2 regions of the Spiribacter pallidus genome follow, and region 2 is predicted to be linked to the other one. Evidence: predicted binding sites of a transcription regulator. Region 2 holds the regulator's gene; the other holds the start of a gene.
The links. The regulator FNR, encoded in region 2, switches genes on or off when oxygen is low (the NO sensors DNR and NnrR bind a similar motif). The targets are predictions, from matches to a motif close to TTGATNTANATCAA.
Positions count from the first base shown of each region.

Region 1: the regulator FNR is predicted to act here: its motif matches at 6,352-6,365, upstream of hemN (oxygen-independent coproporphyrinogen III oxidase).

Region 1 covers NZ_JBAKFM010000001.1:583,750-597,948, reverse strand. Annotated here, with positions in the region: gene V6X73_RS03035 (6-phosphofructokinase) at 1-199, shown strand, start outside; gene ppa (inorganic diphosphatase) at 275-802, shown strand; gene V6X73_RS03025 (cob(I)yrinic acid a,c-diamide adenosyltransferase) at 807-1,376, shown strand; gene prmA (50S ribosomal protein L11 methyltransferase) at 1,373-2,254, shown strand; gene V6X73_RS03015 (helix-turn-helix domain-containing protein) at 2,320-2,583, shown strand; gene purH (bifunctional phosphoribosylaminoimidazolecarboxamide formyltransferase/IMP cyclohydrolase) at 2,610-4,187, shown strand; gene purD (phosphoribosylamine--glycine ligase) at 4,216-5,514, shown strand; gene V6X73_RS03000 (MAPEG family protein) at 5,511-5,894, shown strand; gene V6X73_RS02995 (YbaN family protein) at 5,862-6,323, opposite strand; gene hemN (oxygen-independent coproporphyrinogen III oxidase) at 6,427-7,818, shown strand; gene V6X73_RS02985 (copper chaperone PCu(A)C) at 7,977-8,465, opposite strand; gene V6X73_RS02980 (histidinol-phosphatase) at 8,462-9,166, opposite strand; gene V6X73_RS02975 (RNA pyrophosphohydrolase) at 9,252-9,800, shown strand; gene irrA (iron response transcriptional regulator IrrA) at 9,784-10,203, opposite strand; gene hemJ (protoporphyrinogen oxidase HemJ) at 10,274-10,702, opposite strand; gene V6X73_RS02960 (peroxiredoxin family protein) at 10,699-11,211, opposite strand; gene argC (N-acetyl-gamma-glutamyl-phosphate reductase) at 11,333-12,367, shown strand; gene erpA (iron-sulfur cluster insertion protein ErpA) at 12,436-12,786, shown strand; gene V6X73_RS02945 (anhydro-N-acetylmuramic acid kinase) at 12,796-13,881, opposite strand; gene V6X73_RS02940 (OapA family protein) at 13,886-14,199, opposite strand, start outside.
Region 2 covers NZ_JBAKFM010000002.1:110,922-125,120, forward strand. Annotated here, with positions in the region: gene V6X73_RS03845 (substrate-binding domain-containing protein) at 1-631, opposite strand, end outside; gene V6X73_RS03850 (ABC transporter permease) at 730-1,425, shown strand; gene V6X73_RS03855 (ABC transporter ATP-binding protein) at 1,425-2,201, shown strand; gene V6X73_RS03860 (substrate-binding domain-containing protein) at 2,194-3,006, shown strand; gene glyA (serine hydroxymethyltransferase) at 3,149-4,420, shown strand; gene nrdR (transcriptional regulator NrdR) at 4,424-4,909, shown strand; gene ribD (bifunctional diaminohydroxyphosphoribosylaminopyrimidine deaminase/5-amino-6-(5-phosphoribosylamino)uracil reductase RibD) at 4,906-6,021, shown strand; gene V6X73_RS03880 (riboflavin synthase) at 6,022-6,678, shown strand; gene ribBA (bifunctional 3,4-dihydroxy-2-butanone-4-phosphate synthase/GTP cyclohydrolase II) at 6,681-7,820, shown strand; gene ribH (6,7-dimethyl-8-ribityllumazine synthase) at 7,898-8,359, shown strand; gene nusB (transcription antitermination factor NusB) at 8,356-8,808, shown strand; gene thiL (thiamine-phosphate kinase) at 8,817-9,773, shown strand; gene fnr (fumarate/nitrate reduction transcriptional regulator Fnr) at 9,902-10,678, shown strand; gene sufT (putative Fe-S cluster assembly protein SufT) at 10,701-11,252, opposite strand; gene V6X73_RS03915 (aspartate aminotransferase family protein) at 11,380-12,681, shown strand; gene V6X73_RS03920 (NAD-dependent succinate-semialdehyde dehydrogenase) at 12,742-14,181, opposite strand.

The DNA of each region.
Region 1 (14,199 bases), on a different contig from region 2:
CGAGGTGGCCAACGTCGAGGCCAGGATGCCGGCGGAGTACATCGATGAAAGCGGTCTTTTCGTCACCGAATCCTGCCTGCGCTATCTGCGCCCGCTAATTGCCGGTGAAGACTATCCGCCCTACCGCAACGGCCTGCCGGACTATGCCCGTCTGGCCGGTCGGATGGTCGAAAAACGCCTGCCGGCATTCGGTGCCTGACCCGGGGGCGGGGGCTGCGTATAATCACGCCTTTTGACGAACCAAGCCTGCATCCAGCAACGAGGAGAGCGAAGCATGGCCTTTGAGGGAATCACCGCCGGCAAGGATCTGCCGGAAGACATCAACATCATCATCGAGATCCCGGCCAACGCCGATCCGATCAAGTACGAAGTGGACAAGGACTCGGGCGCCGTGATGGTGGACCGGTTCATGGGCACGGCCATGCACTACCCGGCCAACTACGGCTACATCCCGGACACCCTCTGCGGCGATGGGGATCCGCTCGATGCACTGGTGGTCACCCCCTTTCCGCTGGCGGTGGGCTCGGTGATCCGCTGTCGTCCGGTGGGGGTGCTGGAGATGTCCGACGAAAGCGGCGAGGATGCCAAGCTGCTTTGCGTGCCGATCAGCAAACTCACCCCCATCTACGATCACGTCCAGGCCCCCGCGGACCTGCCGTCGCTGCTGCTCGAGCAGATCAGTCATTTCTTCGAGCACTACAAGGATCTCGAGCCCGGCAAGTGGGTGAAGGTCAACGGCTGGAAGGGGCATGACGCGGCGGTCGCCGAGATCGAGGATTCGGTCAAGCGGTTCAACGGTTAACCGCGTGGTCAAGCTCACCAAAATCTATACCCGAACCGGGGATGCCGGTCACACGGCGCTGGGCGACGGCAGCCGTGTGGCCAAAACCGATCTGCGGGTCAATGCCTACGGCACGGTGGATGAGCTCAACGCCCTGCTCGGTATCTGCCGGCTGCATGCCGGTGGTGATCTGGATGCGGCGTTGATGCGCATCCAGAACGATCTTTTTGACGTGGGGGCCGATCTTTGTACCCCCGAGCAGGAGGATCCGCCCTTCGAGCCGCTGCGGGTGACCGAGCCCCAGGTGGAATGGCTGGAGGCCGAGATCGATCGCATCAACGCCGGCCTCGAGACGCTGCGCTCGTTTGTCCTGCCGGCCGGCAGCCCGGCGGCGGCGCACCTGCATCATGCCCGCACCGTGGCACGTCGGGCCGAACGGGATTCGGCCGCGCTGGCCACCGCCGCGCCCATCAACGAGACGGTCCTTCGCTATCTCAACCGGCTCTCGGATTATCTGTTTGTCCTCGCCCGCGAGGCCAACCGCGAAGCCCGCGGTGATGTCCTCTGGCAGCCCGGCGAACATCGCGGGCCGTGAGTGACTGGCAACTGAGCTTTCCACTGCCGGCGGCCGATGCCGAGCGGGCCGAGGCGGTGCTCGAAGCCCATGGCGCGACGGCGGTCAGCCTTTGTGAGGCGGCCGGGGCGACGGCGGTGCTCGAACCGGCCCCGGGCGAGACCCGTCTGTGGGATGCCATGCGGGCCGAGGCGCTGTTCGGCGCGGACGTCGACCAGGTGTTGGTGGCCGATGCCATCGCCCGGGCCCTCGATCTGCCGCCTACCGAGCTCAAGTGGGCACCCATCGAAGCGCGCGATTGGGAACGGGTCTGGCTGGATGACTTCAAGCCGCTGGATTTTGGCCATGGGCTCTGGGTGGTGCCCCACGGCATGACACCGCCGGCGTCGGCGACCATCCCCGTCCGGCTGGATCCGGGGCTGGCCTTTGGCACCGGCACCCATCCCACCACGGCGCTCTGCCTCGAGGCGCTGGCGGCGGCACCGCCTGTGGGGCAAACGCTGATCGACTATGGCTGCGGATCCGGCATCCTGGCCGTCGCCGCCCTCAAGCTGGGCGCCCGTCGGGTCATTGCCATTGATAACGATCCCCAGGCGCTGACCGCCACCCGGGACAATGCCCGGGCCAACCAGGTGGCCGGGGCCATCGAGACCGGTCTGCCGGGCCATGATCTGCCGGTGGCCGACGCGGTGGTGGCCAATATCCTGGCCGGGATTCTCAAGCAGCTGGCGCCGGTTTTGACCGATGCACTGACGCCCGGCGGGCGTTTGCTCATGAGCGGGGTCCTTGCCGATCAGGCCGCGGCCGTACGCCGGGCCTACACCCCGGCCATTGATTTTGTCGATGACACCCGGCGCGACGGTTGGATTTGTCTGCGTGGACACCGGCGGTTGTCTTGACCCATGCGCTTTAACGCAGCGGGGGTTGTGGTTATGATCCCGGCTTCGCGCGAGGAATGAACGCCATGTCGGACCAATCACCCAAACACAGTGCCGATGTCGGCCCCATCCGGGCCTGCGTTCGTGACACCCTGAGTGATTATTTTGAAAAGCTGGATGGCCACCACTGCCGCGATCTCCACCGCATGGTCATCGAAGAGGCCGAGCGGCCCTTGCTCGAGGTGGTCATGCAGATCTGCGAGGGCAACCAGACCCGTGCCGCCGAGACCCTGGGGATCAATCGCGGGACCTTGCGCAAGAAGCTGCGGCACTACAATCTCGAAGACTAGCGCGGGTCATGACCCGGGGAGTCCCCATGACGACTGTCGATCGCCCGATACCGGTGCGCCGGGCGCTTTTGAGCGTCTCGGACAAGACCGATATCGAAACCCTGGCCCGGGCGCTGAATGACGCCGGCGCCGAAATCCTCTCCACCGGGGGCACCGCCCGGCTGTTGACCGAGGCGGGCATTCCGGTCACCGAGGTGGGCGATTACACCGGGTTTCCCGAGATCATGGCCGGCCGGGTCAAGACCCTCCACCCCCGGGTGCACGGGGGGCTTTTGGGCCGTCGCGGTGAGGACGAGGCGGTTATGGCCGAGCAGGACATCCCGCCCATCGATCTGCTGGCGGTCAACCTCTACCCCTTCGAGGCGGTGACCGCCGACCCGGACTGCAGTCTGGCCACGGCGATCGAGCATATCGACATCGGCGGCCCGGCGATGTTGCGGGCGGCGGCCAAGAACCACGCCGGTGTCGGGGTGGTGACCGATCCGTCGCAGTACCCGGCGGTGATCGACGCCCTGGGCGGTGAGGGGCTCAGTGTCGCACTGCGTTATGAGCTGGCGGTGGCGGCGTTCAACCATGTCGCCCGCTATGACGCGGCGATCAGCAATCATCTCTCGGCCCGATCGGCCGATGGTGAGCGCGCCGATTTTCCCGCCCAGCTCAACGCCCACTGGCAGCGGGTCGATACCCTGCGCTATGGCGAAAACCCCCATCAGCAAGCGGCCTTCTACCAAGAGGCGGCCGCGCCGGCCGGCAGCTTTGCCAGCTACCGGCAATGTCAGGGCAAGGCGCTTTCCTACAACAACCTCGCCGACGCCGATGCCGCCTGGGCCTGTGCTGCGGCCTTCGAGGCCCCGGCCTGTGTCATCGTCAAACATGCCAACCCCTGCGGGGTGGCGGTGGCGGACAGCCTCGAGCCGGCCTACCAGGCCGCCTTCGCCACCGATCCCACCTCGGCGTTTGGCGGGATCATCGCGTTCAACCGGCCGCTGGATGCTGCCACCGCCGAGGCCATTATCGCCCGGCAGTTTGTCGAGGTGATCCTGGCCCCGGCGGTGGCCGACGAGGCGCTTGCCATTACCGGCCGCAAGCAGAATCTGCGGGTGCTCGAAATCCCCCACGGCCCATCGACGCCCGGGGGCTGGCGGTTGCAGCCCATCGGCGGCGGGGTGTTGGTACAGTCCCAGGATGCCGCACTCTACGGCGACGATGCGTCCCTTCGCTGTGTCACCGAGGCCGCCATCGACGACTCGCTTCGATCGGATCTGGATTTTGTCTGGCGGGTGGCCAAGCATGTGAAATCCAACGCGATCGTCTATGGTCGTGACGGTCGGACGCTGGGGATCGGGGCGGGGCAGATGTCGCGGGTGGACAGCGCCCGCATCGGCGTGCGCAAAGCCACCGATGCCGGTCTCTCGCTGGCCGGGGCGGTGCTTGCCTCGGATGCCTTTTTTCCGTTTCGGGACGGGGTCGATCAGGCCGCCGAGGCCGGGGTCCGGGCCATTGTGCAGCCGGGCGGCTCCATGCGGGATGACGAGGTGATTGCCGCGGCCAACGAGCATGGCATCGCCATGGCGTTCACCGGCATGCGGCATTTTCGCCACTGATTAACGGTCCACGGAACCGGGAGGGGAGATGGATATTCTGGTGATCGGCAACGGCGGGCGCGAGCATGCGCTTGCCTGGCGGCTGGCCCGCTCGCCGCGGGTCAACCATGTGCATGTGGCCCCGGGCAATGCAGGCACGGCCCTCGAGCCGGGGGTGAGCAACGTCAATGTGGGTGTCGAGGATATCGACGGGTTGCGCGCCGTTGCCCAGCGCCTGGAGGTGGCCATGACCGTGGTCGGCCCCGAGGCGCCCCTGGCCGCCGGGGTGGTGGATGCCTTTGCCGCCGCCGGCCTGCCCTGCCTGGGTCCTGGCCGGGCCGGCGCCGAGCTGGAGTCGTCCAAGGCCTTCGCCAAGGATTTCTTTGCCCGTCACCACATCCCCAGCGCCGCCTATCAGACCTTTGATGATCTGGACGAGGCGCGGGCCTATATCGAGGCGCGCGGTGCGCCGCTGGTGGTCAAGGCTGACGGTCTGGCCGCGGGCAAGGGGGTCACCGTGGCGCGCACCCTGGACGAGGCGCTGCTCGCCGCCGAGGAGATGCTCTCGGGCGCCTTCGGCGCGGCCAGTGAGCGCATCGTGGTCGAGGATTACCTCGAGGGCGAGGAGGCGAGTTTCATCGCCCTGGTGGATGGCGAGACGGTGCTGCCGCTTGCCACCTCGCAGGATCACAAGGCCCGGGACGCCGGCGACCAGGGGCCTAACACCGGTGGCATGGGCGCGTATTCGCCGGCCCCGGTGATCGACGACGCCGTCCACGCGCGGGTGATGGACGAGGTGATCCACCCCACCGTCCGGGGCCTGGTGGCCGAGGGACGGGGCTATCAGGGGTTTCTGTATGCCGGGCTGATGATCGATGCCGACGGGGCGCCCCGGGTGCTCGAGTTTAACGTCCGGCTCGGCGACCCGGAGACCCAACCTATTGTCATGCGCCTTGCCAGCGACCCGGTGGCGCTTTTCGAAGCCGCCCTGCAGGGCCAGCTCGCGGCGCAGTCGGTGACATGGGATCCGCGGCCGTGCCTGGGGGTGGTGATGGCGGCAGCCGGCTATCCCGGGGTCTATGACAAGGGCACGGTCATCCACGGGCTGCCCGATGCGGCGATCTCCGATCGCAAGGTCTTTCATGCCGGCACCGCCCAGAACGCCGATGGCCAGGTGGTGACCGCTGGCGGTCGGGTGCTCTGCGCCTGTGCGTTGGGTGAGGATATCGTCGCCGCCCAACAGGCGGCCTACGACCTGGCCGGGCAGATCCACTGGGAGGGCGCTTTCGTGCGCACCGACATCGGCCATCGGGCGGTGACCGCCGCCCTCCAAGGAGGCTCGTCATGACCCTTGCCTACTGGTGCATCCTCGCCGCGGCGCTAATCCCCTTTGGGTTTGCCGGTGCGGCCAAATCGGCCGGGCAGTTCGACAACGCCCGGCCCCGGGCCTGGCTTGCCAACCTCGAGGGCTGGCGGCAGCGGGCCAATTGGGCGCAGATGAACAGTTTCGAGGCCTTCCCGCCCTTTGCCGCCGCGGTCCTGGTGGCCGAGCAGCTGGATGCCGGCCAGGGCTGGGTGGATGGCCTGGCGGTGGCGTTTGTCGTCCTGCGGGTCGGCTATGGATTGGCCTACATTGCCGATCGTCCGATGCTGCGCAGCCTGTTGTGGACCGCCGCGTTTGCCTGTGTGGTGGGGTTATTCATCGTCGCGGCGCTCACCGGCGCCTGAGCCGCCCGGGCCATGGGGGCGGGTGGCGAGAAACACCACCACGCCGGCCATCACCGCTGATGCGGAAAGTCGGGCATAGAGCGGTTCGACGCTGACCCACATCCACACCCAGCTCAGTGCCACCAGGATCAGCGCGGTGACCTTGGCCCGTGGCCGGATGGCGCGGTGGTCGCGCCAGTCCCGCAGCAGCGGCCCAAAGCGCGGATGGCTGTAGAGCCAGGCGTGAAGCGCCGGCGAGCTGCGCGAGGCACAGAACGCCGCCAGTAACAGAAATGGCGTGGTCGGCAGCAGCGGCAGCACCGCCCCGACGCTGCCCAGGCCGACAAAGAAAAGCGCCAGCGCCAGCCAGAACCGCCGTATCAGCTGCTGTCGCAGCCCCGCCCCGGGCCGGTCCGGCCCGGTGGTTGGCCTTTTGCCGTGCTCACTCAATCCTGTCTGCTCCCAACGGGCCCGGTGGCTGATCCATATCAAGGGGCGCTGTGCCCATACCCGGTATCGTCTGTCCATTGCAACACAACAGGGTTAGGCTGCCATGGCCGACAATTTGATGCTCGACCGCGAGCTGCTGCAGCGCTACGACGTCACCGGCCCGCGGTATACCTCGTATCCCACCGCCGCGCAGTTTACCGAGGTCTTCGACGCCCAGCGATATCGCCAACGGGTCGAGGCCAGCAACGGCGATCCGATGCCGCGGCCGTTATCGCTGTACGTGCATGTGCCGTTCTGCCGGACGGTCTGCTTTTACTGCGCCTGTAACAAGGTGATTACCGCCAACTACCGCCGGGCCGAGCGTTACCTCGACCGACTCATCGACGAGCTTGACCTGCAGGCGGCGCTGTTTGACGACGACCGACCGGTGGAGCAGCTGCACCTGGGCGGCGGCACCCCGACCTACTTTAGCGATGATGATCTCGCCCGGTTGATCGATGCCATCGCCGAGCGTTTTCCCCTGGCCGATCCGTCGCGGCGCGAGTTCTCCATCGAGGTGGACCCGCGCACGGTGGATCGGGCGCGGATCGCCGGCCTCGCCGAGCTCGGCTTCAATCGGCTGAGTCTGGGCGTGCAGGATTTTGACGATGATGTGCAAAAGGCCATCAACCGCATCCAGGGGGTTGAAGATACCGCCGATGTGGTCGCCGAAGCCCGGGCCCGGGGCTTTCATTCGGTAAACCTCGATCTGATGTACGGACTGCCGCTGCAGACACCGGCCAAGCTGGCCCGCACGCTGGATGCGGTCATGGCCATTCGGCCCGATCGGATCGCGCTCTACAACTACGCCCATATGCCGCAGATGTTCCGTATCCAGCGCCAGATCCGCGAGGACATGCTGCCGCCGGCGGATGTCAAACTCACGCTTTTGATCGAGGCCATGGAGCGACTCGCCCGCGATGGCTACCAGTATATCGGCATGGACCACTTCGCCCTGCCCGACGATGAACTGGCCCGGGCCGCCCGCGACGGGACGCTGCATCGTAACTTCCAGGGTTATGCCACTCGCCCGGATCTGGATCTGATCGGGCTCGGGGCATCGTCCATCGGACAGATCGGTGATGCCTACATGCAGAACAAACGCGACCCGGAAGGCCATGCCGAGGCGCTGGCCGCTGGTCGTCTACCCATCTGGCGGGGCGTGGAGCTGTCGGCCGATGATCGCCTGCGGCGGGATGTCATCCAGGCCGTGATGTGCCGGGGGCGGGTGGATTTTGCCGCCATCGAGGCACGCCATGGCATCGTTTTTCGGCAGTACTTTGCCGATGCCCTGATGGCGCTGCAGCCGCTGGTCGATGATGGATTGGTGACGATCGGCCGGGACGAGCTGGCGGTCACCGAGCGGGGCCGGTTCTTTTTGCGCAACGTCGCCATGCCCTTCGACGCCTATCTGGCCGAAGCCCGTGGCGAACGGCGCTTCTCGCGGGTCATCTGAGACCCACTAACTAACGCCGGCCACTAGCACGCAGGCCTGCCGTATCGTGGTGTCCTCGGGCTCATGAGATCCGCTGGTCGGTGACCGGCTCGTGAACATAGGGATCGGCGGATCAAAATCGCCCGAGGACACCACGATACGGCGAAAAGCCCGCTTGCTCAGTGCGTCATCCCATGGGCGTCATGCCCCATATGGTCGGCGCCCATGGCTGTGGGCGAGCGGACCTCCACGGTGATGGGTAGATCGCCGGCGCGCTCGAGCTCGAGGATGATTTCGTAGGTCTCTCCCTCGGTCAGAGCCCGCTCCAGGCCCATGAGCATGACGTGACGGCCCCCGGGTTCGAACACCAGTTCGCCGTTGGCCGGCACGCGCACCGTTGGCGTGTGCACCATGCGGGCGTTACCGCCTTCTTCGATGGTTCGATGCAACTCCACCCGCGGCGCGCGGTCGCTGCGCACGCCGATCAGTCGGTCGCCGCGCTCGCCGGTGTTGATCAGATGAAAATAGGCCCCGCCGGTGCCAAGGCCCGGGGCGGTGGCCCGGGACCAGGCGCCTTCGACTCGTACCTCGGCACTGACCGCCGTGGCCATGCCCGCCAGCAGGATCAGGGTGATCAGTCGCAGTGGCGTTGCCAGTGTGGCTTTCATGATGGATGCCTCTTCGAAGTGCGGTTAAGCGGCAGGGGGGTGTCGCCCTGGCGCAGGGTCAGCATGGGCCAGCCGCGGGCCTCGGCCTCGGCGGCCAGCACCGGGTCGGGGTCCACGGCCACCGGATGGTCGACATGCTCGAGCAATGGCAGATCGTTGCGCGAGTCGCTGTAGAAATGGGCCGCCTCGAGCATGGCCGATTCGCGGTCCAGCCAGTCCTGCAGCGCGGTGATCTTGCCCTCGCGAAAGGTCGGCGTGCCCTGATGTCGGCCGGTGAAGGCGCCATCGGCAAATTCCGGCTCGGTGGCGAGCAGTACCGGGATGTTGAAAAGCGCCGCGATCGGCTCGGTGACAAAGCGGTTGGTGGCCGTGATGATCATCAGCCCGTGCCCGGCCTGCCGATGGCTTTCGACCAATCGCCGGGCGGCCGGCAGCACCCGGGGGCGGATGTGGGTGTCGATGAACTCGGCCCGCCAGGCCAGTAGGGTGTCATGGGGGGTGGCGGCCAGCGGGCGCAGGGCAAAGCGCATGAAGGCATCGATATCCAGCTCGCCGCGCTCGTAGGCATCCATGTAGCGCTGGTTTTCGGCTTCAAAGCCTTCGCGGGCCACCGCACCCTTGTCCATCAGGTGCTGTCCCCAGAGGTAATCGCTGTCACCGCCGAGGAGGGTGTTGTCGAGGTCAAAGATCGCCAGTTGCACGGTCGGTCCGGGGTGATGAAATTGCCGCTGGATTGTCCTATGTGGAAGAATGAGGCACAAGCAATGGGCAACACGGGTTTCATAAGTGATTGACGCGCAGGGTTTTCGCCCCAATGTCGGCATCATTCTCGCCAATGATGCGGGCGAGCTGCTGTGGGCGCGTCGTATCGGCCAGAACGCCTGGCAGTTTCCGCAAGGGGGCATTCAGCGCGACGAAAGCCCCGAGGCGGCCCTCTATCGCGAGCTCCATGAAGAGGTCGGTCTGCGGCCGGCCGACGTGGCGGTGCTGGGCGCCACCCGGGGGTGGCTTCGCTACCGACTGCCGCCTCATCTGATCCGGCGGCGTCAGCGGCCCACCTGTATTGGCCAGAAGCAGGTCTGGTTTCTGCTGCGGCTGGTCGCCGACGAGGCCCGGGTGCAGCTGGATGCCTGCGCGGATCCTGAGTTTGATGCCTGGAACTGGGTCTCGTACTGGCACCCGTTATCTCAGATCGTTGCGTTCAAACGCGATGTCTATCAAAAGGCGCTGGAGGAACTGGCGCCGGTGCTCTTTCCGCAGGGGGCGCCGCGCCCGCCCGCCGATCCCGGGCCGGGGCAGCCACCGGCGGTGGACGCGATCAGGCCCGGGAGCTGACCCGCACGATCACATCCACCCCTTCGATGGACTTGCCGGACGGCGGTGTCGGTAGGGCACCCACCGCCACGCCATCGGCCGGGATGTCCTCCATCTCGCCGGTATCCTCATCAAGGAAGTGATGGTGCGGGTGGACGTTGGTGTCAAAGTAGATGCGGCGCGGGTCGGCGAGGATCTCGCGCAACAGCCCCGCCTCGGTAAACTGATGCAGGGTGTTGTAGACGGTGGTCTGTGAAAGCCGCATGCCCGCGTTGATGGCCTCGGCGTAGAGCTCTTCGGCGGTGAGGTGGCGTTCTCCCGCGCCAAAGATCAGCTCGGCAAGCCCCATGCGCTGTCTGGTTGCCCGCAGCCCTGCCCCCTGGAGCAGGTCGCGGATATCCGCTGTGCTTTTCTCGCGTGTCATGGCCATACTTCCATTAATACAGGACCAATTAGGTACACTTTACCGGAACATCCCCGTCGGTGGTAGTCCATCATGCCCAGGGCTTTAACTCCACCAGCAACACCACTGCGATCAGCACGATCACCGGCAGCTCGTTGAACCACCGATACCAGACGTGGCTGCGCGTGTTGCGGTCCTCGGCAAAGGCGCGCAGCAAGCGCCCGCAGTACCAGTGATAGCCCACTAGCGCCGCCACCAGCAGGATTTTGACATGCAGCCAGCCCTGTTCCAGCCAGAACGGCTGCAGCACGATTAACAACACCCCGAGGCCGACGGCGACCACCGCGCTGGGGTTCATGATGCCGCGGTAGAGCTTGCGCTCCATGACCTTGAATCGCTCGCGGCTGGGCGCGTCCTCGGCCATGGCGTGGTAGACATAAAGCCGCGGCAGATAGAAAAGCGCGGCAAACCAGGTCACCACGCTGATGATATGAAACGACTTGACCCAGAGCGCGATCACGATGCCTGCGCCTCATCGAGCATGCCGCGGATCTGCGACTCAACCGCGTCAAAATCGAGATGCCCGATGCGCTGCCAGACGATCTGCCCGGCCGGGTCGATCAGCACGGTGGTGGGGGTGACCCGGACATTGTCAAAGGCCCGGGCAATGGCGCCTTCGTTATCGAGCACGATCTCGTAGGGCAGCGCCCGACGCTCGACCAGGGCCCGGACCTGATCCGGCGGGTCGTAGGCCATGGCCACGCCCAGGATGCTCAGGCCACGGTCGGCGAGTTTTTGATGCAACGCGACCAGATCCGGCATCTCGGCAATGCAGGTGGTGCAGGTGGTGGCCCAGAAGACCACCATCACCGGCCCGCCCCGGTAGTCGCTGAGCGCCGCCGACTCGCCCTCGAGGGTGGGCAGTGTGACGGCTGGCGCGGGTTCGCGGGCCGGCGGGGCCAACCAGACATAGCTGACCATGGCGACAACGGCCAGGGCGATGACAGCGCCGAACCACTCCTTGCGCATTGGCTTGATCCTCCGGGGATGACGACTGACCCAGTCTAGCAAGCCATGATCCGATGGGGGACGGCCATCGCCCGCCGTCTCTGGCATCATAAGGCGACCGATCCATGGCAAGAGGCAACCTATGGCGATTCGTGCAGGGATTGTTGGCGGCACCGGCTATACCGGCGTCGAGCTGCTGCGGCTGCTCGCCGCGCATCCGGGGGTGGATCTGGCGGTCATCACCTCCCGGGGCAAAGCCGGTGTGGCGGTCAGCGAGGTCTTTCCCAATCTGCGCGGTCATGTCGATCAGCCCTTTGTCGAGCCGGACGAGGCCGGCCTGGGTGAGTGTGACGTGGTCTTTTTTGCCACCCCCAACGGCACGGCCATGGAGATGGCCCCGGCGCTGCTGGAACAAGGGGTGCGGGTGATCGACCTGGGGGCGGATTTTCGCATTCGCGATCTCGAGCTCTGGTCGCGCTGGTATGGCATGACCCATCATTGCCCGGCGGTGGCCGCCGAAGCGGTCTACGGCTTGCCCGAACGCCACCGCGAGGCCATTCGCGCAGCGCGGCTGGTGGCCAACCCGGGCTGTTATCCCACCGCGGTGCAGCTGGGGCTGATCCCGTTGCTCGAGGCCGGGCTGGTGGATACCCGTCATGTGGTCGCCGATGCGAAATCCGGGGCCAGCGGTGCGGGGCGTCAGCCACGGCAGCACACCCTTTTGTGCGAAGCCGGCGAGAACTTCCATGCCTACGGCGCAGGCGGCCACCGGCATCTGCCCGAGATCCGTCAGGGCCTGGAAGAGGCCGCCGGCGGCGAGGTCGGGCTGGTGTTCGTCCCGCATCTTTTGCCCATGATCCGCGGCATCCATGCCACGCTTTATGCGCCGCTCCGCGACCCGGCGGTGGATCTGCAGGCGGTTTTTGAAACCCGCTATGCCGACGAGCCCTTTGTGGATGTGCTGCCGCCGGGCAGCCATCCCGAGACCCGCAGCGTTCGTGGCAGTAACATGGTGCGCATCGCCGTCCATCGGCCCGAGGACAGTGACATGGCGCTGGTCCTGGCGGTCGAGGATAATCTGGTCAAGGGCGCGGCCGGCCAGGCGGTACAAAACATGAACCTGATGTTCGCCCGGCCCGAGACCGAGGGGTTGCTGGCTCCGGCGGTCCTGCCATGACCGCGCATTGACGTTGTCCGCAGCCGGGATCGAGAATGAACTAAGCCCCAACGGCAGGAGGACTGAAGATGACCGAGGTAGCCGAAGCGCAAGACCTGCTGGTCTTTAGCGACAGCGCGGCTGAAAAGGTGCGTCAGCTGCTGGATGAAGAGCACAACGACGCGCTCAAGCTGCGGGTCTATATCACCGGGGGCGGTTGCTCCGGTTTTCAGTACGGCTTTATGTTCGACGAAAACGAAGAGCCCGGCGACGCGGTGGTCGAAAACGGTGGGGTGACGCTGTTGGTGGACCCCATGAGCTCGGCCTATCTCGAAGGCGCCGAGATCGACTACGTCGAAGGCATCGAAGGGGCGCAGTTTGTCATCCGCAACCCCAATGCCACGACCACATGCGGATGTGGATCGTCGTTCGGCGTCTGAAGTCGGGGTTTACGCAGGATAGATCGCGCCCAAACGCACGGGGTGCGTCGCACCGGTGATCGCCTGCATATCCAGCGCCTCGCCTTGCATCGCCGCGCGGCCCAGCCAGGCAAAGCCCATGGCCTCGACATCCGTGACCGGCACCCCCAGCGCATCGCTCGACCGAACCGGCCATCCCGGCAGCCGCTGACGGATCCGGCCGATCAGGTAGGTATTCAACGCCCCGCCACCGCAAAGCACTGCGTCCCGGGCATCGTCCGCCCATGCCATGATCGCATCGGCGATGCTGCCGGCGGTGACATCTGCCAGGGTGGCCTGGACATCCGCCGGGGCTTCGTGGCCGCCAAGATGACCGGCGAGCCATTCGAGGTTGAAATGCTCAGGGCCGGTGCTCTTGGGCGGCGGCCGCTTGAAGTAGGGGTCGGCCAGCAGGCGCTCGTAAAGCTCCGGTAGCAAGCGCCCGCTGGCCGCCCAGGCCCCGTCCCGGTCGTAGGCGGCGCCACGGTGGCTGGCGATCCAGCGGTCCATGAGTGTGTTCGCCGGCCCGCAGTCAAAGCCCTGCCGGATGCCTCCCCGGGCATCCAGCACGGTCAGGTTGGCGATACCGCCCAGGTTGACCACCGCCCGCGGTTGGTCGCCGGCAAAAAGGGCGCGGTGGAACAATGGGGCGAGCGGCGCTCCCTGGCCGCCGGCGGCCATATCACGGCGGCGAAAATCGGCGATGACCGCCACCCCGGTGCGTTCTGCCACCCGGGCCGGGTTGCCGATCTGGCAGGTGGTGGCCGGGTCGTCGTCCGGGGCATGCCAGATGGTCTGGCCGTGCAGGGCAATCCCGTCGGGCAGGTTGGGGTCGTCGGCTGGCCGGAGCAGCGGTTGGGCGGCGCTGGCACAGGCGTCGGCCACGGCCTGGTCGAGGCGCAGGACCTCGCCCAGTGGCGTGGTCGCGTCGACGCGGGCCAGGGCCTGTCTCAGCGTCGCATCATAGGCCTGATGGTGTCGGCCGATCGCCTGCATGCGGCCATGGTCCTCAAACCGCACCCGGACTGCATCCACCCCGTCCAGGCTGGTGCCGGACATCAGGCCGATGATGTCCATGCCCCTAGTCGTCGGCCCGCGCCAGCCGGGTGCCGCTCAAGGTGTCCAGGCGGGTGATCAGTGCGGTGGTGGTGCGCTCGAAATCAGCGCGATACCGCTCGGCAATGGGTTCGGCCTCGGGCAGGTCGACGGTGCGCGGGTTGCGGTGGACGCCGTTGACCCGAAATTCGTAATGCAGGTGCGGTCCGGTGGACAACCCGGTGCTGCCCACATAGCCGATGATCTCACCCTGCTTGACCCGATCACCCACGGAATGGCCGTTGGCGTAGTTGCTCATATGACCGTAGAGCGTGGTGTAACGGCCGCCGTGTTTGAGTA
Region 2 (14,199 bases):
CGGCCACCGCGTCCTCATCCAGCGCCGCGTGGCCCGGTCGGGGGGGCGGCGGCGGCTGAACACCGGCCCGGTCGAGCAGGTACAAAAGCAGCGCCTGAGCCCCGGCCCCGGGTTGACGCTGGACCACCCGCAGATCGGTGCGTCGAAGGTCTTCGATGCCGCGGATCCCCAACGGGTTGCCGGGGGGCAGCACCAGGCCCTGGGTGCGCTTGGCCCAGCGCAGCATGATCAGATCCCGCATGCCGCCAAGGCCGCAATGGGCCGGGTCATTGAACCGCCCGGTCGTCGAATCGATGACATGCAGGCCCACCAGTTGAGCCCGGCCGTCGAGCAGCCGGGTGATCCCGTCACCGCTGCCGTTGCATAGCTGGGCGAGCTCGGTCTCGGCTTCGCGCAGCGCCCAGTCCAGCAGCGGATCCGAGCTGCCGGCATAGACCGCCGGGGTGTTGGCATCGAGGGCCTGGTCGCCTTCGAGGTGTTTCATCACCCAGAGGTCGATGGCCTGACGGGGGAAGACCAGCTTGCCCGTCACTCGGGCATAAGGGATGGCGCCCTGGCTGACCAGATCGTAAATCTTGCGCTCTTTAAGACGCAGATATTCGGCAACTTCCGCGGTTGTCAGCAAATCCATCGTGCATTCCTATGCATGTAACTGCATCAATTTCCATGACCGGTATCGCTTTTCAGCATCATACCTAGACTGATGATGGATGCGGGAGGAGAGCGACATTGCTTGATGCGTTTGCCAGCGCCCTGGCGTTAATCGCCACGGTGGATGCCGAACTGGCCGGTATCGTCGGCCTGTCACTGCGGGTGAGCCTCTCGGCGGTGTTTTTTGCCGGCCTGCTGGCATTGCCGGTGGGCGCGGCGGTGGCGCTTTTCCACTTTCCCGGCCGCAGCGCGGTCATCGTGCTTTTGAACGCGCTCATGGGGCTGCCGCCGGTGGTGGCCGGACTGATGATCTATCTGCTGCTCTCGCGGGTCGGCCCGTTGGGACCGTTGGGGCTGCTGTTCACCCCCACCGCCATGGTGATCGTCCAGAGCCTTTTGATCTTTCCCATCGTCGCGGCGCTGACCCGCCAGATCATCAGCGATCTGTGGGAGGAGTACCGCGAGCAGCTCACCTCACTGGGTGCCGGGCGGCTGCGGGCCATTCCGACGTTGCTCTGGGACGGGCGCTACAGCTTGATCACCGCATTGCTGGCGGGGTTCGGCCGGGCGGTGGCCGAGGTGGGGGCGGTGCTCATCGTCGGCGGCAATATCGCCGGGGTCACCCGGGTGATGACCACTGCCATTGCGCTCGAGACCAATAAAGGCAATCTCACCCTGGCCCTGGCGCTGGGCGTCATCCTCATAACGTTGACCATCATCATCAACGGCCTGGCCTACGGGTTGGGCCAGTTTGCGCGGCGGCGCATCGGTTGATGGGCGCGGTGGTTCGCACCCTGCCCATCCGGCTCGAGGGCGTCGCCTTCGAGCACGGTGCAACGCGCCTGCTCGGGCCGCTGGATCTGACCTTCGAGGGCAGTCAGCGGACCGCGGTCATGGGGCCCAACGGGGCGGGTAAAAGCCTTTTGTTGCGGCTCTGCCACGGGCTGATCGCGCCCACCGCCGGGCGGGTGCGATGCGGCGTGGCCGGCGCGCCCACCGACCCGCGGGTCCGGCGTCGGCAGGCCATGGTATTTCAGCGCCCGGTAATGTTGCGCCGCTCGGTCAAGGCCAACGTCCTCTACGCCCTGAACCGGCGTGGCATCAAGGGTCGCGATGCCCGGTCGAGGGCCGATGAGGCGCTTTCCATGGTGGGTCTGCAGGGGCTGGAATCACGGCCGGCGCGCGTGCTCTCCGGCGGCGAGCAGCAGCGCCTTGCCCTTGCCCGAGCCTGGGTGCTGCAACCCGAGGTGATGTTCCTCGACGAGCCCACCTCGGCGCTGGATCCGCAGGCGGCCCAGGCGGTGGAGTCGACCATCCAGCGCTTCCACAAGCGGGGGACCCGCATCGTGCTGACCACCCACAGTCCGGGTCAGGCCCGGCGCCTGGCGGATGAGATCGTTTTCATGGCCGACGGCGGCGTGGTTGAGCGCGCCGAGGCCGAGGCTTTCCTGACACGACCGCAAAGCCGTCAGGGCCAGCAGTTCCTGGCCGGTGAGCATACCGTCTCGCCGGCCGTTCACCCCAGAAGAGAGGATCGCCACCATGAGTAGATACAAACTTGTTCGTTGGGCCGTGGTACTGGGCATGGCGCTGGTCGTTTCGCTGGCCCATGCGCAGGATCGCGGGTTTATCACCATTGCATCGACCACCTCCACCGAGAACTCCGGGCTTTTCGAGTCCATCATCCCGCAGTTCGAGGACGAGACCGGGATCGAGGTGCGGGTCGTGGCCGTCGGCACCGGCCAGGCCCTGCGCATCGGCTGCAATGGCGACGCGGATGCGGTGCTGGTTCATGCCCCGGCCGCCGAGCAGCAGTTCATCGATGATGGCTGTGGCGTTGATCGGCGCGAGATCATGTACAACGACTTCGTGGTCATCGGCCCGGGCAGTGACCCCGCTGGCGTGGCCGATGCCGACAGCGCCACCGAGGCGTTCGGCATCATCGCGGATGCCGAGGCGCCCTTTGCCTCGCGCGGCGACGACAGCGGCACCCACAAAAAAGAATTGGGCATCTGGTCCGAGGCCGGCGTGGACCCCTCGGGCAGCTGGTATCGCGAGCTGGGCTCGGGCATGGGTGCGGCGCTGAACACCGCCGCCGGCATGGATGCCTACATCATGGCCGACCGCGGGACGTGGATCAGCTTTGATAACCGGCAGAATCTGGAAATCCTCTTCGAGGGCGATCCGATTCTGTTCAACCAGTATGGCAGCGTGCTGGTGAACCCCGAGGCCCACGACGTCAAGCATGACCTGGCCATGGTCTGGCACGACTGGCTCGTCTCCGAGCAGGGCCAGGCGGCCATCGGTGCGTATCGTCTGCGCGGCCAGCAGCTCTTTACCCCCAACGCCGAGTAAGCCCTGCGCTGATCGGCTGCCAACCGCCACCCGACCGCCCGGTCGGGTGGCCTTTTACCCGCCGCCGGGCGGCATGCAAGCGAATGTCGAATCCTTTATCATGAGAGGTTATTTCGAACCCGCCCGTCAAAGAGGATCAGGCATGTATTCCACCGACATGACCGTCGCCGGATTCGACCCGGCGCTTGCCGACGCCATTGACCGCGAACGCCAGCGCCAGGAGGCTCATATCGAGTTGATCGCCTCGGAGAACTACGCCAGTCCGCGGGTCCTCGAGCTGCAGGGCAGTGTGCTGACTAACAAATACGCCGAGGGTTATCCCGGCAAGCGGTATTACGGGGGCTGCGAGTTCGTGGATATGGCCGAAAACCTGGCCATCGAGCGGGCCAAGGCGCTGTTTGGCGCCGATTACGCCAACGTCCAGCCCCACTCCGGCTCAAGCGCCAACCTGGCGGTGTTCATGGCGCTCGCCAACCCCGGTGACACCCTCATGGGCCTGAGCCTCGACCATGGCGGGCATCTCACCCACGGGGCCAAGCCCAACTTCTCGGGCAAGATCTACAACGCGGTCCAGTACGGCATCGACCCGGACAAGGGCGAAATGGACTACGACGCTATCGAGGCGCTGGCCCACGAGCATCGGCCCAAGATCATCGTCGCCGGCTTTTCGGCCTATTCACGGGTGGTGGACTGGGCCCGGTTCCGTGCCATCGCCGACGCCGTGGGGGCCTGGTTGGTGGCCGATATGGCCCATATCGCTGGCCTGGTGGCCGCCGGGGTCTATCCCAGCCCCGTGCCCCACGCTGATGTGGTCACCACCACCACCCATAAAAGCCTGCGCGGCCCTCGGGGCGGGTTGATCCTGGCGCGGGAAAACCCTGATGTCACCAAAAAGCTCCAGTCGCTGATCTTCCCCGGCACCCAGGGCGGGCCGCTGATGCATGCGATCGCCGCCAAGGCGGTTGCCTTTCTCGAAGCCCAGGATCCGGGTTTTCGCACCTATCAACAGCAGGTCATCGCCAACGCCCGTGCCATGGCCGAGACGGTCATCGAGCGCGGCTACAAGGTGGTCTCCGGCGGCACGGACAACCACCTTTTGTTAATGGATCTGGTGGACAAGGGCATTACCGGCAAGGCCGCCGACGCGGCCCTCGAAGACGCCCACATCACGGTGAACAAAAACACCGTCCCCAACGATCCGCAGTCGCCATTCGTCACCTCGGGGCTTCGGATCGGCACGCCGGCCATCACCACCCGGGGCTTTGGCGAAGTCGAGAGTCGTCAGCTGGCCGGCTGGATCTGCGATGTGCTGGATGACATCGATAACACCGCGGTCCGTGACCGGGTGCGGGATCAGGTCACCGAGATCTGTGCCCGGTTTCCGGTCTACGAGGCGTTGCAGAGCCGGATCTAGCCCATGCGTTGTCCTTTCTGCCACACCCAGGACACCCGGGTGGTGGACTCCCGCCTTGCCAGCGAGGGGGATCAGGTCCGCCGCCGCCGGGCCTGTGTTGGGTGTGGCGAGCGCTTTACCACCTACGAGGGTGCCGAGCTTGTCATGCCCCGGGTGGTCAAACGCGACGGGACGCGGGTGCAGTTCGACGAGGCCCGACTGCGCACCGGCATGATGCGCGCTCTGGAGAAACGGCCGGTGGCCACCGAGGACGTCGAAGCGGCCATCAGTCGTATCCGCCAGCGCATGCAGGCGCTGGGTGACAGCGAGGTGTCCGCGAGCACCGTCGGGGACTGGGTGATGGAAGAACTGCGCCAGCTCGACGAGGTGGCCTATGTGCGCTTTGCCTCGGTCTATCGCAGTTTTCAGGACGTCTCGGCGTTTCGCGAGGTGATCGAGGGGCTGGAACATGGCGATGCGCCTTTCATCGACTCCGGTGAACGCTCTTGAGCGGCTTCAGTGCCAGTGATCACGCCTGGATGAGCCGCGCGCTGCAGCTCGCCGAGCAGGGGCGGTGGAGCTGCGATCCCAACCCGCGGGTGGGTTGTGTGTTGGTGCGCGATGGGGTGTGCATCGGCGAAGCCGGCCATCGCCGGGCCGGCGAGGATCATGCCGAGATCCGCGCCATCGCCGCGGCCGGGGGGGATACCGCCGGGGCCACCGCCTACGTCACGTTGGAGCCCTGCAGCCATTACGGGCGCACGCCACCCTGTGCCGATGCCCTGATCGAAGCGGGCATCGCCCGGGTGGTGGCCGGTGCCACCGACCCCAATCCGCGGGTGGCGGGCCGTGGTCTCGAGCGACTGCGCGAGGCGGCCGTCGCCGTGGCCTCGGGGCTGATGGCCGCGCAAAGCGAGGCGCTCAACCCGGGGTTTTTCCGGCGCATGCGCGGCGGACTGCCGTGGGTCCGCGCCAAGCTTGCCGCCAGCCTGGACGGGCGTACGGCGATGGCCTCGGGCGAGAGCCGATGGATTACCGAGCCACCCGCCCGGCGGGATGTGCACCGCTGGCGGGCGGCCAGCTCGGCGATTGTCACCGGCGTGGATACCGTCATCGCCGATGATCCGGCATTGACGGTGCGGGATGTCGATGGCGAGTTTCGCCCGCCCCGGCGGGTGGTGATCGATACCGATCTGCGCACACCACCGGATGCCGGGCTTCTGGCCGATCAGCAGGGCGTGGTGCTGATCCACGGGGGCACCATGCCGGCCCGCGAGACCGATCTTGTCCATGCCGGCGCCGAGCTCTGGCAGGTGGCGACCGACGAGGACGGCCATGTCGCACCGGCGGCGGCCCTCGAGGCCCTGGCCGCGGCCGAGATCAACGAGGTCTGGCTCGAGGCCGGGCCACGGCTGACCGGCGCCTGGGTCCAGGCGGGCGTGGTGGATGAGCTGATCATCTATCTGGCGCCCCATTTGATGGGGCACGAAGGCCAGCCACTGCTGGCGCTGGCCGGCCTGGCGTCGATGGATGACCGGCTTGCGCTGCGGCGCACCGACAGCCGCTGGGTCGGCGAGGACCTGCGTTTGACCTTTTGTCTGCACGACGACGAGGACGTTTGAATGTTTACCGGCATCATCCAGGCCTGCGGCGCGCTTCGCTCAACCCGCGAGATGGGCGGAGACCGACGCCTCGAGTTCACCACCGCAGGGCTTGATCTGGACGGAGTCAAACCGGGTGACAGCATCGCCGTTAACGGCTGTTGCCTCACCGCGGTCGAGCTGGGGGCCGGGCATTTTGCCGCGGATGTCTCTCAGGAGAGTCTCGATCGCACCACCCTCGGATCACTCAAGCCCGGCGACCCGGTCAACCTCGAGCCGGCGCTCACCCTGGCCACCCCCCTGGGCGGGCATCTGGTCAGCGGGCATGTGGACGGCGTCGGCGAAGTGGTCGATGTGAGCCCGGCGGGGCGGTCCCAGCGCTGGCGGTTCCGGGCCCCGGCGTCGCTTGCCCGCTACATTGCCGAGAAAGGCTCGATTGCCATCGAGGGCATCAGCTTGACCGTCAACCAGGTCGAGGGTCCGGAATTCGAGGTCAACATCGTCCCGCACACCGCGGCGGTCACCAGTCTGGGCCAGTATCGCCCGGGCCAGCCAGTGAACATCGAAGTCGATCTGCTCGCCCGCTATCTTGAACGCCTGCTCGAGTCCGGCCACAGCGCCGCCAGCGACGGCGTAAGCGAGGCATTGCTGCGGCGAAGCGGTTTTCTCGGGGGCTGATTATGGCATTCAACGACATCGAAGAGATCATCGAAGCGCTGCGTGACGGGCGCATGGTGCTGATGCTCGATGACGAGGACCGGGAGAACGAGGGCGATCTGTTGATGGCTGCCTCGATGGTGCGGCCGGACGATATCAACTTCATGGCCCGGTACGGTCGGGGGCTCATCTGTCTGACCCTGACCCGCGAGCGTTGCGAGCAGCTGCGACTGCCGCTGATGGTGGCGAGCGGCGGTGATCACCAGGGGACCCGCTTTACCCTGAGCATCGAGGCGGCCAGTGGTGTGACCACCGGCATCTCGGCAGCGGACCGGGCCCGCACCGTTCAGGCCGCGGTCGCGCCGCAGGCGACGCCGGAGGATCTCATCCAGCCGGGGCATGTCTTCCCGTTAATGGCCCAGCCGGGCGGGGTGCTGACCCGTGCCGGCCATACCGAGGCGGGCTGTGACCTGGCCCGGCTGGCCGGGTTCGAACCGGCGGCGGTGATCGTCGAGGTGCTCAATGAGGATGGCACCATGGCGCGCCGCGATGATCTGCTGGCCTTCGCCCGATCGCATGACATCAAGATCGGTACCGTGGCCGATCTCATTGCCTATCGGATCCGCAACGAGCGTACCGTCGAGCGGGTGGCCGACTGCGAGCTGCCCACCGAATACGGCCGATTCCACCTCTACGCCTATCAGGACCGGGTGGACGGGGCGCTGCATTTCGCGCTGTTGCGCGGTCAGCCGACGCCGGATAATCCCGCCCTGGTGCGGGTGCAGGTCGAGAACACGCTCTCGGATCTGTTCGGGGCCACCGCCCCGGATCAGACCTGGTCGCTCAAGCAGGCACTCGAGGAAATCGGCGGCAGCGAGGCCGATCCCGCCTGCCTGATCATGCTCCGGCAGGCCAGCGACCGGGACGAGGTACTGGCGCGCGTCCGCGAGTTCCAGGCGCTCGCCCGCAGCGGCGAGATGATGCCCGAGCCGCGCTCGGCCAGTGAACAGAGCCAGGCGCTTCGGACCTACGGTGTGGGCGCCCAGATCCTCACCGATCTTGGCATCCACCGGATGCGGGTGCTCTCCTCGCCCAAGATCATGTACGGCTTGAGCGGTTTCGGGATCGAGGTCGTGGATTACGTCCAGTCCGCCGGGGAGTGAGCCCGGCGGTTGAGGTTTCAACTTGCCGCCCGGCGGTTTAGTCTTGCCGCAGGCGATCAACAGACAACGGAACCGACATGAAAACCCTTGAAGGTGATTTTACCGCCAGCAATGCACGGATTGCCGTGGTGGCCACGCGATTCAATGACTATATCGTCAACGCCTTAGTGGGTGGCGCCGAGGATGTGCTGCGTCGTCACGGCGTCGCTGACGAGGCGTTGACGCTGATCCGCGCGCCCGGCGCCTGGGAGATGCCATTGGTGGTCGACCGGGCGGCGGCATCGGGTCAGTACGACGGCATCGTCGCACTGGGCTGCGTGATCCGTGGCGGGACGCCGCATTTTGACTATGTCGCCGGCGAGTGCGCCAAGGGCCTGGGACAGGTCATGCAGCAACGCAGCCTGCCGGTGGCCTTTGGTGTGTTGACCACCGACACCATTGAGCAGGCCATCGAGCGGGCCGGCACCAAGGCCGGCAACAAAGGCGCCGAAGCGGCCATGTCGCTGCTCGAGATGATCAGCCTCTTGCGCCAACTGTGAGGCCCGGCGAGGCGAAGCGGGCCCGCGCAAGAGCCCGGCGCCGGGTCCTTCAGGCGCTTTATCAATGGCAGTTGACCGGCCACGAGCCGGTGGCCATCGAGCGCCAGTTCCTGGGGGATCATCGACTCGGTCGCATGGATCTTGAATTCTTCTCGGAGGTTTTCCGGGGGGTCACCGCCCAGGCCGAGACGCTGGATCAGGCCTTCGATGCTTACCTCGACCGACCGGCGCGAACCCTTGACCCGGTGGAACTGGCCCTGCTGCGACTGGGCAGCTACGAGCTGCGCGAGCGCCTGGATGTTCCCTATCGGGTGTGCATCGATCAGGCCGTGGAGCTTGCCAAATCCTTTGGCGCCGAGCAGAGCCATCGTTACATCAACGGCGTCCTTGACCGCGTCGGCCAGGCGGTCCCGCTGCGGCGGGCCGAGCTTGACGCCCAACGAGGCTGAGCCCGCGCATGGCCGGTTGTGGTGAATTCGATCTCATCCGGCAATACCTCACCGGGTTGGGCGCCGACCGCGGCGATGTGACTTACGGAGTGGGCGATGACGCCGCCATCACCTGCCCGCCGGCATCAATGCCCGCGGTGCTGGCGCTGGACACGCTGGTCGCCGGGGTGCATTTTCCGCAAGACCTGCCGGCAGCGGCGGTGGGCTATCGGGCCCTCGCCGTGAACCTAAGCGATATGGCGGCGATGGGCGCGACACCGGCCTGGGCGTTGCTGGGGCTGACCCTGCCGGCATCCGATGCCGACTGGGTGGCGGCGTTTGCCGGGGGGCTGGATCGGCTCGCCCGCCTCAACAACGTCGCCGTTGTCGGCGGCGATATCACCCGCGGGCCTTTGACCATCAGCCTGCAGATCACCGGATTCAGCCCCGCTCCCCTTCGTCGTGACGGCGCCCGGCCAGGGGATCGGGTCTGGGTGTCGGGGCGGCCGGGCGATGCCGCCGGTGGGCTTGAGGTATGGCAGTCGGCGCACCGTCAGACCCCGCGCTGGCAGGGCCTGGTGCGGGCGTTTGCCGAACCCCGGCCGCGGATCGCTCTTGGGCAGGCGCTGCGTGGCATTGCCTCGGCGGTCATCGATGTCTCGGACGGTGTGCTGGCGGACGCCGGGCATATCGCCGAGGCCAGCCAGGTTGCCCTGCAGCTCGAGTCGACGGCGCTGCAGCCGTCGGCGCGGTTACGGGCCTGGGCGGGTGCCGCGGCAGGGCAAGATCTGACCCTGGCCGGCGGTGACGACTACGAGCTGCTTTTTACCGCCCCGGACGAGGCGGGACCGGTCATTGGACAGGTCGCCGGTCAGACCCGGACGCCGGTCCGCTGCATTGGCCGGGTTGTACGGGGTGCCGGAGTGGACTGGGGCGGGCAGAACGCCGATGCGGCGGCCAGGGGCGGTTATCGGCATTTTGACTGATCATTGACCCATCCCGCGGCGGCCATCGGCATTTTGTATTGGCATCATCGCGGTCTGGTGGATTACCCTCTGGCCCGTCTGGGGCAACAAATGGGGGCTGGCTCGAACGGCCAGCGACACAACCGGCGATGACTGGCTCGACCCGTTCGGACTTTCGTATCTCGACCCTGCGCCAGGCCTGCACCCACTGCAGCCTCAATCAGCTTTGCCTGCCCATGTCGCTCAGCGAGGCCGATATCGAGCAGCTCGATGCCATCGTCGAGCGCCGCAAGCCCCTGGACCGCGGGGGGCATCTCTACCGGGCGGGCGATTCGTTCCGGGCCATTTATGCGGTGCGCTCCGGTTCGCTCAAGACCTATACCACCGCCGATAACGGTGAAGAGCAGGTGACCGGTTTTCATCTGCCCGGCGAATTGGTCGGGCTGGATGCCATCAACAGCTGGGTCCACCCCTGCGGGGCCTCGGCGCTTGAGACCACCAGCGTCTGCGAGCTGCCCTTCGAGGAGCTCGAAAACCTGGCGGCGGACATCCCGGGGCTGCAACGACAGCTTTTCCGGTTGATGTCACGCGAAATCTTTGCCGATCAGGAGATGCTCTTCGCCATGGCCCGCCGTTCGGCCGAGGAGCGCCTGGCGATGCTGCTTTTGAGTTTTTCTGACCGGTTTGGCCGGCGCGGGCTGTCGCCAAGCCGGTTTCGCCTGCCCATGGCCCGCACCGAGCTGGGTAACTACCTGGGCCTGGCACCCGAGACCATGAGCCGGCTTTTCCGACGCTTCCAGGAGCAGGGGTGGCTGGAGGCCGACGGCCGCGAGATCAACCTGCTGGATGTGCCCACACTTCGCGAGCTCAGCGGCCGCGGCGGCGAGGAAGCCGCCGGCGGGCAGTGTCACCCCGTCCCGGAGTGAGTCCACGTCGCTACGGCCGGGACTACATCATGCCGGTCTGGAGCTTGGCCGCCTCGGACATCATCTCGAAGCTCCACGGCGGATCGAAAACGATCTCGACGTCGACTTCATCTACCGTCGGCACCTGGCGGACCTTCTCGCGTACGTCATAGGCGATGATGTCGCCCATGCCGCACCCGGGTGCGGTGAGGGTCATGTCCACTTCGACCGCCCGGCTACCATTGGCCTGTTCGCGGATTTCGCAGCGATAGACCAGCCCCAGATCGACGATGTTCACCGGGATCTCCGGGTCGAAGCAGCGCCGCATCTGGTCCCAGACCAGCTGTTCGACATCGGCGGTGGAGGCGTCATCCGGCAGCTCCGGGGTGGGTTCGGGTTCTTTGCCGATGGCGTCGGCATCCTTGCCGTCGATACGAAAGAGATTGCCCTGGATATAGACGGTATAGCTGCCCCCGAGGGCCTGGGTGATCATGCCCTCGGCGCCCTTGGGGATGATGCCCGTGTCACCGGCGGGGATCAGCGCGGCCTCGCAATCGCGCTCGAAAACCACCGGTTCGTTGCTTTGCATTGCCATGGTGAATCCCTCGTCCCGTCCACTTGTCAGACAGAATAACACCCGCGAGGCGGTCCGCCGAGACGGGAGGAAAAGCCATGCCGACTCGCGTATGCTGGGTCGGGAATTCTCTAGCCAGGAGGCTGTCATGAACGACAACGTCCACCATCTCTCGCCGCTGCTGCGCCAGTCCAGCGACATCCTGGTCGAGCGCGCGCAGGGGATGTATGTCTACGCCGAGGATGGCGGCAAGTACATGGATTTCGCCTCGGGGATCGGCGTGCTCAGCACCGGCCATTGTCATCCCCGCGTGGTCGAGGCCGCCAAGGCCCAGATCGACAAGGTGGTCCATGCCCAGTACGCCATTATGAAGCATCGGCCCATCCTCGAGCTCTCGGACCGGCTGGTGGAACTGCTGCCGGATCAAATCGACAGTGTGTTCTTCTCGAACGCGGGTACCGAGGCGGTAGAAGCCTCCATCCGGCTGGCACGCCAGGCCACTGGCAAGCCCAACATCATCGCCTTTAGGGGCTGTTTCCACGGCCGGACCATGGGCTCGCTGTCGACGACAAGCTCGAGTGCGGCGGTGCGCCAGGGGGTCCAGCCGTTGATGGGCGGGGTCGTGACCGCGCCGTTTCCGGATACCAACTGGTATGGCATGAGCGAGGACGAGGCGGCCGATTTTGCCCTTCGCGAGCTCGACTACATCCTGCAGGTGCAAAGCACCCCCATGGAGACCGCGGCCATGCTCATCGAGCCCATCCAGGGCGAGGCGGGCTATATCCCGGCCAACACCAAATACATGCAGGGCCTGCAGGAGCGGTGTAACAAACACGGCATCCTGCTGATCATGGACGAAGTCCAGTCCGGCAACGGGCGGACGGGTCTGATGTGGGGCTACGAGCATTTCGGCGTCGAGCCGGATGTGGTGGTCTCGGCCAAGGGCGTGGCAAGCGGTTTTCAGCTCTCGTTCATGGCCGCCCCGGCCGAGCTTATGAGCAAGGCCCTGCCCGGCTCCCAGGGCGGGACCTATGGCGGCAACGCGGTGGCCTGTGCCGCCGGCCTGGCGACGCTGGATGTCATGCGCGACGAAAAGCTGGTGGAAAACGCCGCCGAGCGTGGCGAACAGCTGCGTGCGCGGCTCGAGGATGTGCAAAGCCGGCATCCGGAAATCGGTGCGATCACCGGTCGTGGATTGATGATCGGCACCCACCTGGTGGATGCCCACGGCAAGCCCGATGGTGACCGCGGCATGAAGATGCTCAAAGCCTGTGAACGGTTGGGGCTTTTGATGATCCGCTGCGGTCCCTGGGGCGGCAACGTCATCCGCTGGATCCCGCCGCTGATTGTCACCGCCGAAGAGATCGACTGGGCGGTGGATCAGTTCGAGGCGGCGCTGGTCGAGACCGGCGACGGCAGTGGCCAGGAAGGCATGCGTCGGACCGGCTAACCCGCCGGCCAACAGCGCCCGCATGCAAAGGCCTGGTTCAGCCCGGGCCTTTTTTTTGGGCTAACCCACCGGCACGGTCTGTGCCTCGGTGAACTCGAACAACCCCTCCAGGCCGCCCTCGCGGCCGTAGCCGGACTGCTTCATGCCCCCAAACGGTGCCTCGGGGGTGGGGCCCGAGCCGGTATTCAAAGCGGCATGGCCAAAGTGCAAGCGGCTGATGATCTGCTGGCCGCGCGTCTCATCGCCGGTAAAGACATAGCAGGCCAGACCAAAGTCGGTGTCATTGGCCAGCGCCACGACCTGGTCATCATCGGTGAAGGTGATGATGGGCACCAGCGGGCCGAAGGTCTCTTCGCGATAGCAGGCGGCGTGGGATGGCACACCCAGCAGCACGGTGGGCGGGTAGAAGGTGCCGGGCAGCCCTGCGGCATCGCCCTGGTAGATCTTCTCGGCGCCCTTGTCGAGGGCATCTTCGACGTGCCGCGCCACCTTGGCCACGGCCTTTTCGTCGATCAACGGCCCCAGTTTGGTGTCCGGGTCCATGCCGTCGCCGACGGTCAGCGATTGGACCCGGTCGGCCAGTTTGTCGGCGAAGGCCGCGGCAACGGATTGGTGGACGAAGATGCGATTGGCGCAAACGCAGGTCTGCCCGCCGCCGCGAAACTTGTTGCCGATGAGCTGATCGGCGGCGTGGTCGAGATCGGCATCGGCAAAGATGATGTACGGGGCGTTGCCACCCAGCTCCAGGGCAAGGCGCTTGATGCCGGGGGCGGATTGCTGGATGAGTTCGCGGCCCACTTCGGTCGAGCCGGTAAAGCTGATGACCCGCACCGCGGGTGCGTCGAAAAGCGCCTGGGTGATCGGGCCGGCGCTGCCCATGACCAGGTTGGCCTTGCCGGCCGGCAGCCCCACCTCGCGCTCGAGCAGCGTGAAAAGCGCGATCATCGTCAGCGGCGTTTTGGACGAGGGTTTAATGACACTGGCGCAGTCCGCGGCGATGGCCGCCGAGAGCTTCTTGGCGATCATGCCGATGGGAAAGTTCCAGGGCGTGACCAGCCCGACCACACCGGCGGGCCGGTGGTACACGGTCCAGCGGCACCCCCGCGGTTGCTCGTCGAGGGTCCGGGGGTCGAGGGCATCGATGTGCTCGGCGGCGTAGCGGAAAAACCCGGCTGCATAGTCCGCCTCGCCCTGGGCCTCGGCCAGTGGCTTGCCGTGCTCGGCGCAGAGGATGCGCCCGATCTCTTCGCGATGGTTGGTGAGGCTCTCGGCGATGGCGTTCAGCCAACCGCGCCGCGTCTCCCGGTCCGCCGGCGTGGCCTGGGCCGATTCGGCGGCGGCAATCGCCCGCTCGGTCTCGACCGCATCCATCGAGGCGACGTCTGCCAGATGGCCATTGTCAACCGGGTTGGTGACCGCGAGGGTCTTGCCGCTGTCGGCCATCACCCATTGACCGTTGATATAGCCGCCGAGGGTGGGGAGGAGGGGAGATTCGATCATGAAGGGCCTCGTGTGGTT